DNA from 2 places in the Methylobacterium sp. D54C genome. Region 2 is predicted to be linked to the other one. Evidence: riboswitches for the same ligand, from Rfam matches in the RefSeq annotation. Region 2 holds a riboswitch; the other holds the start of a gene.
What was found. Region 2 has a riboswitch for thiamine pyrophosphate ahead of thiC (phosphomethylpyrimidine synthase ThiC). Riboswitches for the same ligand answer to the same signal wherever they lie in the genome.
Positions count from the first base shown of each region.

Region 1: linked by a shared signal. The riboswitch ahead of thiO (glycine oxidase ThiO) and the one ahead of thiC (phosphomethylpyrimidine synthase ThiC) in region 2 are both predicted to bind thiamine pyrophosphate.

Region 1 covers NZ_JBKFAK010000001.1:339,389-344,134, reverse strand. Annotated here, with positions in the region: gene ACLBYB_RS01860 (adenylate/guanylate cyclase domain-containing protein) at 1-4, shown strand, start outside; gene ACLBYB_RS01855 (glycosyltransferase) at 94-1,215, opposite strand; gene ACLBYB_RS01850 (retropepsin-like aspartic protease family protein) at 1,615-2,121, opposite strand; TPP riboswitch at 2,353-2,481, shown strand; gene thiO (glycine oxidase ThiO) at 2,546-3,769, shown strand; gene thiS (sulfur carrier protein ThiS) at 3,766-3,978, shown strand; gene thiG (thiazole synthase) at 3,981-4,746, shown strand, end outside.
Region 2 covers NZ_JBKFAK010000004.1:177,521-182,266, reverse strand. Annotated here, with positions in the region: gene ACLBYB_RS12170 (TY-Chap domain-containing protein) at 1-189, shown strand, start outside; gene thiC (phosphomethylpyrimidine synthase ThiC) at 212-2,098, opposite strand; TPP riboswitch at 2,170-2,275, opposite strand; gene ACLBYB_RS12160 (alpha/beta hydrolase) at 2,389-3,219, shown strand; gene ACLBYB_RS12155 (restriction endonuclease) at 3,235-3,609, shown strand; gene ACLBYB_RS12150 (acyltransferase family protein) at 3,726-4,746, shown strand, end outside.

The sequences.
Region 1 (4,746 bases), on a different contig from region 2:
CTGAGCGGCCCTCCGATCGGACCCGACGTCACGCGGCGCTCGCGAAGATTCGCCGCGATCTGAGGCTCGCGGGCGATCCGCGCGCGGTGCGTGTCACCACGTCGGCACGAACGGCAGAGCGTAGGGTGTGTGCCGGCAACCCCAGACCGGATCGATCATCTGCGCCATCACGTCCCGGGCCAGGGCGCCGGCGCGTATGGCGACCTCCCGCGGGACATGCGCTCGCTCGAGGATCTTCAGGCAGGCATGTCCGCAGGCGCTGAACTGGCCGCTGTGGTACGCGTTGAGGGCGAACTCGTCGAGCAAGCCGTACTCGTAGACCCACGGGTTCAGGGAGATGCCCTCGCTCGGAAGCTCGAGCGCCAGGCCCGCCTCGGCGTAACGATAGCCTTCCGCGAACCGCTTCCTCAGCCTGCAGAATCGGCTGGCCCCGTGGCGCGCCTCCGCCCGTCCCGGACGGATTGCGGTGGCGCGCTCGTAGAGCTGCAGCACCCTGTCCTCCGGCTCGTCGAGGCGCTCCGCGTTCACCGCGGCCATCAGCAGGTTGAAATAGACCTCCTCGTCCCATCCGCCGAGATCGGCCCGCTTCAGGAAGCAGGCGAGCGCTTTCCGGTACTCGCCGGCGGCGTCGTAGGTGGTGCCGAGGTACATCGTGTACCGGGCGATCATGAAGGGGTCCGTCTCGACCGCCAGCGCCTTCTCGAGGACGGCGATATCCCGCGCGTCCGCCGTCGCGTCGCGGTGGCGGGCACCGTCGTCGCCCCGACGCATCGCGAGGGGGAGGATCGGAGTCTCTGTCACGCCGGGGCAGCTGAGGAATTCGTGCAGGACGCCCCGGTAACGCCAGTTCTCCCGGGTGCTGACCAGCTGGTTGCGCCAGTACCGCGTGTGCGCGTCGATGATCTCGAACCGATAGCCGGGCGCACGCAGCTTCGGCATCGTGAAGTCCGCCGGGATGATCAGCTCATCGTCGGCGTCGATGATCAATGCGTACTGCGCGTGACGCCGCGCGAGTTTCAAGGCCTCGTTCCGATTGAAGGCGAAGTCGACCCAGGAGCGCTCGACCAGGGCACCCGGTATGTCCGCGAGCGCGGCGCGGACAACATCCTGGGTCCCGTCCGTCGAGCCGGTATCGACGACGATCCAATGATCGATGATCGGACGAACAGAATCGAGGCAACGCCGAATAACGTGGGCCTCGTCCTTCACGATCATGGACAAACAGATCGTCGATCCGCGATTCTTCATGCCGAAGCCGTCCCATCGCGCGCTCACGTGTCGGATGCGCAGTCATGCAGGCTCCTAGCATTGCCGTAATGCGCTGACAAAACAAACATATCCTTCGGCAAAATTTAGATAAAATATCCGGCAGGACAGACAATCGTCGATTTGTATATAAATACTCCGGCTTCATGGTCTCATAATTGGAAATACATGCAATCGATAGACTGATCGAGCGGATCAGGAGACGCCCGCCATCGGGCTGGCACGAGGCCCGAACGCCGTAGGTCATCGGCGCGGGCGTTGGGCCCGCATCCGATCCCGTGGTGCAAGCTTGGGGCCCCCCCACAGGAGCGCCTCGGCCAGACAGATCAGCGTTGATCTCCGGCCGCTTCAGCCCCGGAGCGTCATCGTGCTGCCGGAGATGCCGAAATCGCGCAGACGCCTGAGGAACGACATGCCCAGCAAACTCGTCGACAGGAGCCCGCGCGGGATCACGACCGCATCGACGTCCCGCACCGTGATCGATCCGATCTGCACGATGGCGATCCGGATCGGCGCCACGCGGACCGTGCCGTTCGCGGTGTTCCAGACGCGGGTGAAATCGGCCGGAGTGACCCGGATCCCGATCCGCGCGGCATCCTCCTCGGAGAACGCGCAGGCGCTCGCTCCCGTATCGACCATCATCGGCAGCGAGCGGCCGTCCAACAGCGCGTTGACGAAGAAGTGGCCGTTGCGCCCGGCCTGGAGGGCCACGCCGGCGGCGTCGACTGCGGGAACGGGCTCCGGCGGCGGCGTGACGGCGAGGGCCACCGGCGCCGGCCTCATGCCGTCGCGCAGCTTCAAGGCGGCCGTGACACCGAGGAAGCCGAGCAGGCAGATCAATAGGATTGCGCGCACGCGAGTCCGCCCGTGACGTGGAGTGCCGGCGACCGGAGACGTTCCGGAATCCCGGTGATGAGAGGCCAGACCGGTGAAGGGATGGTGCGCGATCGCGGCCGCCGCCGCGGCGCGCGCTGATTCCGCTCCGCTTGGTGTCCAGATCGTCACCGGGATCATCGGATTGTCGCGGGAACGCCCGGATGGTCGCGGCGCGGGGTTGACCGGCAGCGGCCGGGGAGCCACATCTGCGTCTGTTCCAGGGAGATCCCCGGCAAGGGGCTGAGAAACCGCTGGCACGTCCGTCAGGACCTGCGGCGCGGAAATCCTTCGAACCTGATCCGGCTCATACCGGCGTAGGGATTGGACCGCGGCCGCCCGAAAGGCAGGCCACAGCTTCTCACCGAAGCGTACGGCCCGATCTCCGCGACGGCAATCCGCGGAGATGATTGTGCCCCTCGACCGACCCGCCTCACCGATCGGCCGCCGCCGCAACCCGGACAGCAGCGCCGCGCCGGCGACCCTTCCGGCTCGGACGGACGTCGCCGTGGTCGGCGGCGGGCTGATCGGGCTGTCGATCGCGTGGCGCCTCGCCCGGGCCAGCCGCGCCGTGACGGTGCTGGAGCGGGACACGATCGGGGCGGGCGCGAGCCTCGCGGCCACCGGCATGCTGGCCCCGGCCGCCGAGCACGAGCCGGGCTCCGATCCGCTGCTCCCGCTCGCCCTGGACTCGCTGCGGCTCTGGCCCGCGTTCCGCGACGCCCTGGAGGCCGAGTCCGGCCGGGCGATCGACTACCGCGCCGACGGCACCCTGGTGCTGGCGGTCGGCCGCGACGAGGTCGAACGCCTGCGCTTCCGCTACGACCTGCAGCGCCGCTCGGGGCTCGAGGCCGCGTGGCTGCCGGGCAGCGAGGTCCGGCGTCTGGAGCCGGGCCTGCGCCCCTCGGTCACCGCCGGGATCCACTGTCCGCTCGACCATCAGGTCGATCCCCGCCTGGTCATGGACGCCCTCACCGAGGCCTGCCGCCGCGCCGGCGTGATCCTAGTGGAGCGGACCCCCGTCACCGCCCTGGACTGGTCGGGCGGCCGCGTGACCGGGATCCGCGCCGGCGACCGCGTCGTGTCGGCTGAGACCGTCATCCTCGCCTCCGGCGCCTGGAGCGGGGAGGGCGGCCTGCTGCCCGACGCGCTCGCCCTTCCGGTCCGCCCGCTGAAGGGCCAGTCCCTGGCCCTGCGCACCACCGCCCGGACCGGTACCCTGGCGCGGATGGTCTGGACCGAGCAGGTCCACATGGCCCCGAAGAGCGACGGCCAGCTCGTCGTGGGCGCGACCGTGGAGGATTGCGGCTTCCGTCCCGGCGTCACCGCGGGCGGGCTCTACGCCCTGCTGGAGGGCGCCCGCCGGGTGCTGCCCGGCATCGAGGAGATGGAGGTGGAGGCTGTGTGGAGCGGCTACCGGCCGACCTCGGACGACGACGCACCGATCCTCGACGCGATCGCCCCTGGCCTCGTCGCCGCCACCGGGCATCACCGCAACGGCTACCTGCTCGCCCCGGTCACCGCCGACGCGATCGCCGCGCTGGTGCTGCGCGGCGCGCTGCCGGAGGTGGCGCGTCCCTTCACCCGCGCGCGCTTCGGCCAGCCGGAAGCGCTGAGGGCCTCGGCATGAAACTCCTGGTCAACGGTGAGCCGCGCGAGTGCGCGGCCGAGACGGTGGACGCCCTGTTCCGCCTGGAGGCGGAGGAGAGCGGCATCGAGAGCCCGCAGGGCGTCGCCATCGCGCTGAACGGCCGCGTTCTGCGCCGCCGGGACTGGGGCGAGACACCGGTCGCGGAGGGCGACCGGGTCGAGATCGTCCGCGCCATGCAGGGAGGTTGAGCATGGACCAGAGTCACTTGCCGCCGCGCCCCGAGGGTGGGGATGACAGCCTGACCATCGCCGGGGTGACGCTGTCGTCCCGGCTGTTCATCGGCACCGCCGGCTACCCGACGCAGGCGATCATGCGCGACGCCGTCGCGGCGAGCGGCGCCGAGGTCGTCACCGCCTCGATCCGCCGGGTCTCGCTCCAGGGCCACGGCTCGGACACGGTCAAGATCCTGAAGGGCAAGCGCTTCCTGCCGAACACCGCCGGCTGCGAGACGGCCCGCGACGCGATCATGACCGCCGAGCTCGCCCGCGAGGCGCTCGACACCAACTGGATCAAGGTCGAGGTGATCGGCGACCGCGAGACGCTCTATCCGGACGTCATGGAGCTGATCGAGGCCTGCCGCCACCTCGTGGACGACGGCTTCGTGGTGCTGCCCTACTGCAACGACGACCCGATCGTGTGCCAGCGCCTGGAGGATCTCGGCTGCGCCGCCGTGATGCCCATGGGCTCCCTGATCGGCTCCGGGATGGGGGTGGCCAACCCGGCCAACCTGGAGCTGATCTGCCGCCGGGCGACGGTACCGGTGGTGGTGGATGCCGGGATCGGCACCGCCTCGGACGCGGTGATCGCCATGGAACTCGGCGCCTCCGCCTGCCTGATCAACACCGCGATCGCCAAGGCCGACGATCCGGTGCGGATGGCCCGCGCCATGGGCCGGGCCGTGGAAGCCGGGCGCGACGCGCACCGCGCCGGGCGGATCCCCCGCCGCGGCCGGGCCG
Region 2 (4,746 bases):
CAGGCGGACCCGGCGGAGAACTTCTCGCGCCTGGTGGAGCTGGGATCGCCGCCCGACACGGGCATCGCCGCGGATCTGATGCTCGCGGCGCTGCACGATGCCTACGGCGCCCGCCCGGGCGACATTCTCGATATCGAGGACCCGCACGGCGGAACGCCGGGGCGGGGCTGCGGCGCGCCCGAATCCTGAGCGGACCGGGCGCGCCGCCATCTCACTCGGCGGCGTCGACGTAGAGCTTGCCGCCCTCGGCCAGGAACTCCTGCGACTTCGCCCGCATGCCGGCCTCGGCCTCGGCCTTCGACATCGCGGGCGCCGCGCCCACGACTTCGCCGGCCTCCTCCATCGCCAGCACCTCGGCGCGCAGGTCCTGCGTGATCTTCATCGAGCAGAATTTCGGCCCGCACATCGAGCAGAAATGCGCGACCTTGTGGGCGTCCTTCGGCAGGGTCTCGTCGTGGAAGCGCCGGGCGGTATCCGGATCGAGGCCCAGGTTGAACTGATCCTCCCAGCGGAAGTCGAACCGGGCGCGGCTGAGCGCGTCGTCCCGGAGCTGCGCGGCGGGATGCCCCTTGGCGAGGTCGGCGGCGTGGGCGGCGATCTTGTAGGTGATGACGCCGGTCTTCACGTCGTCTCGGTCCGGCAGGCCGAGATGCTCCTTCGGGGTGACGTAGCAGAGCATCGCGGTGCCGAACCAGCCGATCATGGCGGCGCCGATGCCCGAGGTGATGTGATCGTAGCCCGGGGCGATGTCGGTGGTCAGCGGGCCGAGGGTGTAGAACGGCGCCTCGCCGCACTCCTTCAGCTGCTTCTCCATGTTGACCTTGATCTTGTGCATCGGCACGTGGCCGGGGCCTTCGATCATCACCTGGCAGCCCTTGTCCCAGGCGACCTTGGTCAGCTCGCCGAGCGTCTCCAGCTCGCCGAACTGCGCGGCGTCGTTGGCGTCGGCGATTGAGCCCGGGCGCAGGCCGTCGCCCAGGGAGAACGAGACGTCGTAGGCCCGCATGATGTCGCAGATCTCGTCGAACCGCTCGTAGAGGAACGATTCCCGGTGCCCGGCCAGGCACCAGCGCGCCATGATCGAGCCTCCGCGGGAGACGATGCCGGTGACGCGCCGGGCGGTCAGCGGCACGTGGGCGAGCCGCACGCCGGCATGGATCGTGAAGTAGTCGATGCCCTGCTCGGCCTGCTCGATCAGCGTGTCCTTGAAGACCTCCCAGTCGAGCTTGAGCGGGTCGCCGCCGACCTTCTCCAGCGCCTGGTAGATCGGCACTGTGCCGATCGGGACCGGGCTGTTGCGGATGATCCACGAGCGGATGTTGTGGATGTTGCGGCCGGTGGACAGGTCCATGACCGTGTCGGCGCCCCAGCGGATCGACCAGACGAGCTTCTCGACCTCGTCGGCGGCCGAGGAGGTCACGGCGGAGTTGCCGATGTTGGCGTTGATCTTGACCAGGAAGTTCCGGCCGATCGCCATCGGCTCCAGCTCGGTGTGGTTGATGTTGGCCGGGATGATCGCCCGGCCGCGGGCGATCTCATCGCGCACGAATTCCGGGGTGATGAAGGGCGGGACCGAGGCCCCGAAGCTCTGGCCGTCCGCGAGCGCGGCCTCGGCGCCCGCGAGCATGGCCTCGCGGCAGACGTTCTCGCGATGGGCGACGTAGATCATCTCCTCGGTGATGATCCCCGCGCGGGCGAACTCGTACTGGGTCACCATCTGGCCCGGGGCCGCCTTGCGGATGGTCCGCTCGGCGGGGCAGGGGGCCACGAGCTTATCGCCCGCGAATCCGTTATCCTCGGGCTTCACCGCGCGCGGCGCGACGGCCGCGTAACCGCGGGCCGCGACCCAGGGCTCGCGCACGCCGGGAAGGCCGGCGTTGAGGTCGATGCGGGCATCGGTCTCGGTGTAGGGGCCCGACGGGTCGTAGACCCGCACCGGCTCCTCCTTCGGATCGGAGAGGACGATCTCGCGATAGGGAACGCGGATGTCCGGCCGCCCGGCCGGGTTCGCGTACGCCTTGCGCGATCCAGTGACCGGACCCGTGGTCACGGTCTCGGGGCTGCCTTTCACGTCCTTCGGGAGAACGGGTGCGTTCATCGTGGGCCTCTCCTCGTGCTGGAGCGGTCCGGTCCACGCGATGGCCGAGATGAGATGAGGTCGCGCGAGATGCGACCGCAGGTTCCCGTCCCTCCGCCGGTATGAGCCGGATCAGGTTCAAGGGTCAGGGCAGCGTGCCCAATCTCAGCCCTCTTCAGGGCCCCCCTCGGAACGGTTCCAGACTCGGGCCCGCGGGCCGCTTTGTCAATGCTGACCGGCCGCCCTAGAAAACACATCCCCGAAACCGTTCGTCCGAACGCACGCGTCCTCCGGTACTCAATCGCACCGCAATGCGCCTCATCGCCGGCCTCCTGCTCGCCGCGCTCCTCCTCTGCGGGCTGGCCTGCGCCGCGCTCGCGCTCGGGCAGCGCCGGTTCCTCTATCCGGGCGCCTTCGGGCCGCAGAACCCGTGGACGATCCCGCCGGGCCTCGCGACGATCACGGTCGCGACCCCCGACGGCGAGACCCTGCACGGCCTGTGGCGGCCTCCGCGGCCGGGCTGCGGCGTCGTCGTGAGCTTCCACGGCAACGGGTCCCGCCCCGAGCCGCACGCGGCCCGCTTCGCCGCGGAGCCCTGGCGGGCGCGCGGCTGGGGCGTGCTCACTGTGGCCTATCGCGGCTATCCCGGCTCCACCGGCAGCCCCAGCGAGGACGGGCTGATCCGCGACGGGCTGGCGGCCGTCGAGGCCGCGCGGGCGCGGGCGCCCGACGCGCCGATCCTCCTCCACGGACACTCCCTCGGGGCCGCCGTGGCCGTGGCCGTCGCCGAACGGGTGCCGACGATCGGCCTGTACCTGGAGGCGCCGTTCGACTCGATGACCCACACCGTGCGGCTGCATGTCCCGCTAGCCCCGATCTGGCTCCTGCGCGACACGTACCGCTCGGATCTGCGCATCCGCGACGGGTCGGCGCCCGTGCTGATCGTGCAGGGCCGCGACGACACGGTGGTGCCGGCCAAGCTGGCGCGGAACCTCGCCGAGGCGGCCGGCCAGCGGGCGCGGATCGACGTGATCCCCGGGGACCACGTCTCCATCCTGGGGAGCCGGGATCGCGAGGCCGAGGCGCTGTTCGGACAGAGCGTCGGTCCGGCCTGCCCGCAACCGGTGGATCAGCAGGGGTAGGAGAGGGAGGCTCGCGTGGTCGGACGGCGCTCGCAGCGCTGGAGCGCCGAGGATCCGGACGCGCCGGGCGTCCCGGGCCCGCCGGACCCGGTCTGCCCCCTCTGCGAGCGCCCGATCCCGCGCCACGCCCGCTCCAGCCTCCATCACCTCACGCCGAAGCTGAAGGGCGGGACCCATCGCGGCACGGTCCGGCTGCACCAGATCTGCCACTCGGCGATCCACGCCCGCTACAGCGAGGCGGAGATCGCCAAGCGCCTCGCCGACGTCGAGGCCTTGCGCGCCGATCCGGAGATCGCGCGCTTCCTCGTCTGGGTCCGCGGCAAGCCCGACGATTTCCACGCCGCCACGCGCATGACCCGCGAGCGGAAGTCGGCGCGCCGCAAGATCTGACACCTGCCCGGCCGGCGTTTACCGGGCGTTCGTCACATCCGCAGGTGGCCGCCGCCCCGTTCCTTGCCGTCAACCCGAACCGGTCCAGGATCGCCCCGATCGCGAGGGTTGGGACGATGGCCGGGGTGGGTGATACGGGGGATCGGCTCGCCTGGGTCGATATCGCCAAGGGGATCTGCATCCTCCTGGTCGTCATGATGCATTCGGTCATCGGCACCGGCGAGGCCATGGGCGGCGAGGGCTTCCTCCACCCGGTCGTCGCCTTCGCGAAGCCGTTCCGGATCCCGGACTTCTTCCTGCTCTCCGGCCTGTTCGTGGGACGGGTGATCGACCGCGACTGGCGCCTGTTCTCCGACCGCCGGGTGGTCCACTTCGCCTATTTCTACCTGCTCTGGCTGGTGATCCAGTCGGTCGCCAAGTACGGCAAGATCGTCGGCGATGCCGGCCCCGCGGCCTTCGCGGCGCATCTCGCCCACGCGCTGATCGAGCCCTATTCCAGCCTCTGGTTCATTTACCTGCTCGCGGTGTTCTCGGTGGTCACCAAGGCCCTGCGCCGCGTGCCCGGCGGCGTGCTCCTCGCCGGCGCCGCCCTGCTGCAGATCGCCGACATCCGCAGCGAGTCGACCCTGATCGAGGAGTTCTGCGCCCGCTACGTCTACTTCGTCGCGGGCTACCTCTTCGCCGGGCGGATCTTCGCGCTCGCCGACGCGGCGCGCCGCCGCGTCCCACTCGCACTCTGCGGTTTGGCGGCCTGGGCGGTCCTGGAAGGCTGGCTCGCGCTGACCCCGTCGGGCCTGCCGGATCATCCGACCCTCGCCAGCCTGCCGCTGGTGAGCCTCGCCCTCGGCGGGGCCGGAGCCCTCGCGATCGTGGTGGCGGCGGCTCTCATCGGCCGCGCCGGCGGTCCGGCCGCCGAGGCGGTCCGGACCTGCGGCCAGCGCTCGATCGTGATCTACCTGGCCTTCTCGCTGCCGATGGCGGCGACGCGGGAGATCCTCGTGCGCACCGGCGCGATCACCGATATCGGCCTCGCGAGCCTGACCGTCATGGCGACGGCGGTGATCCTGCCGCTGGTGCTGGAGCGGCTGGTCCGCGGGACGGCGCTCGACCTGCTGTTCGTCCGGCCGCGCCTGTTCC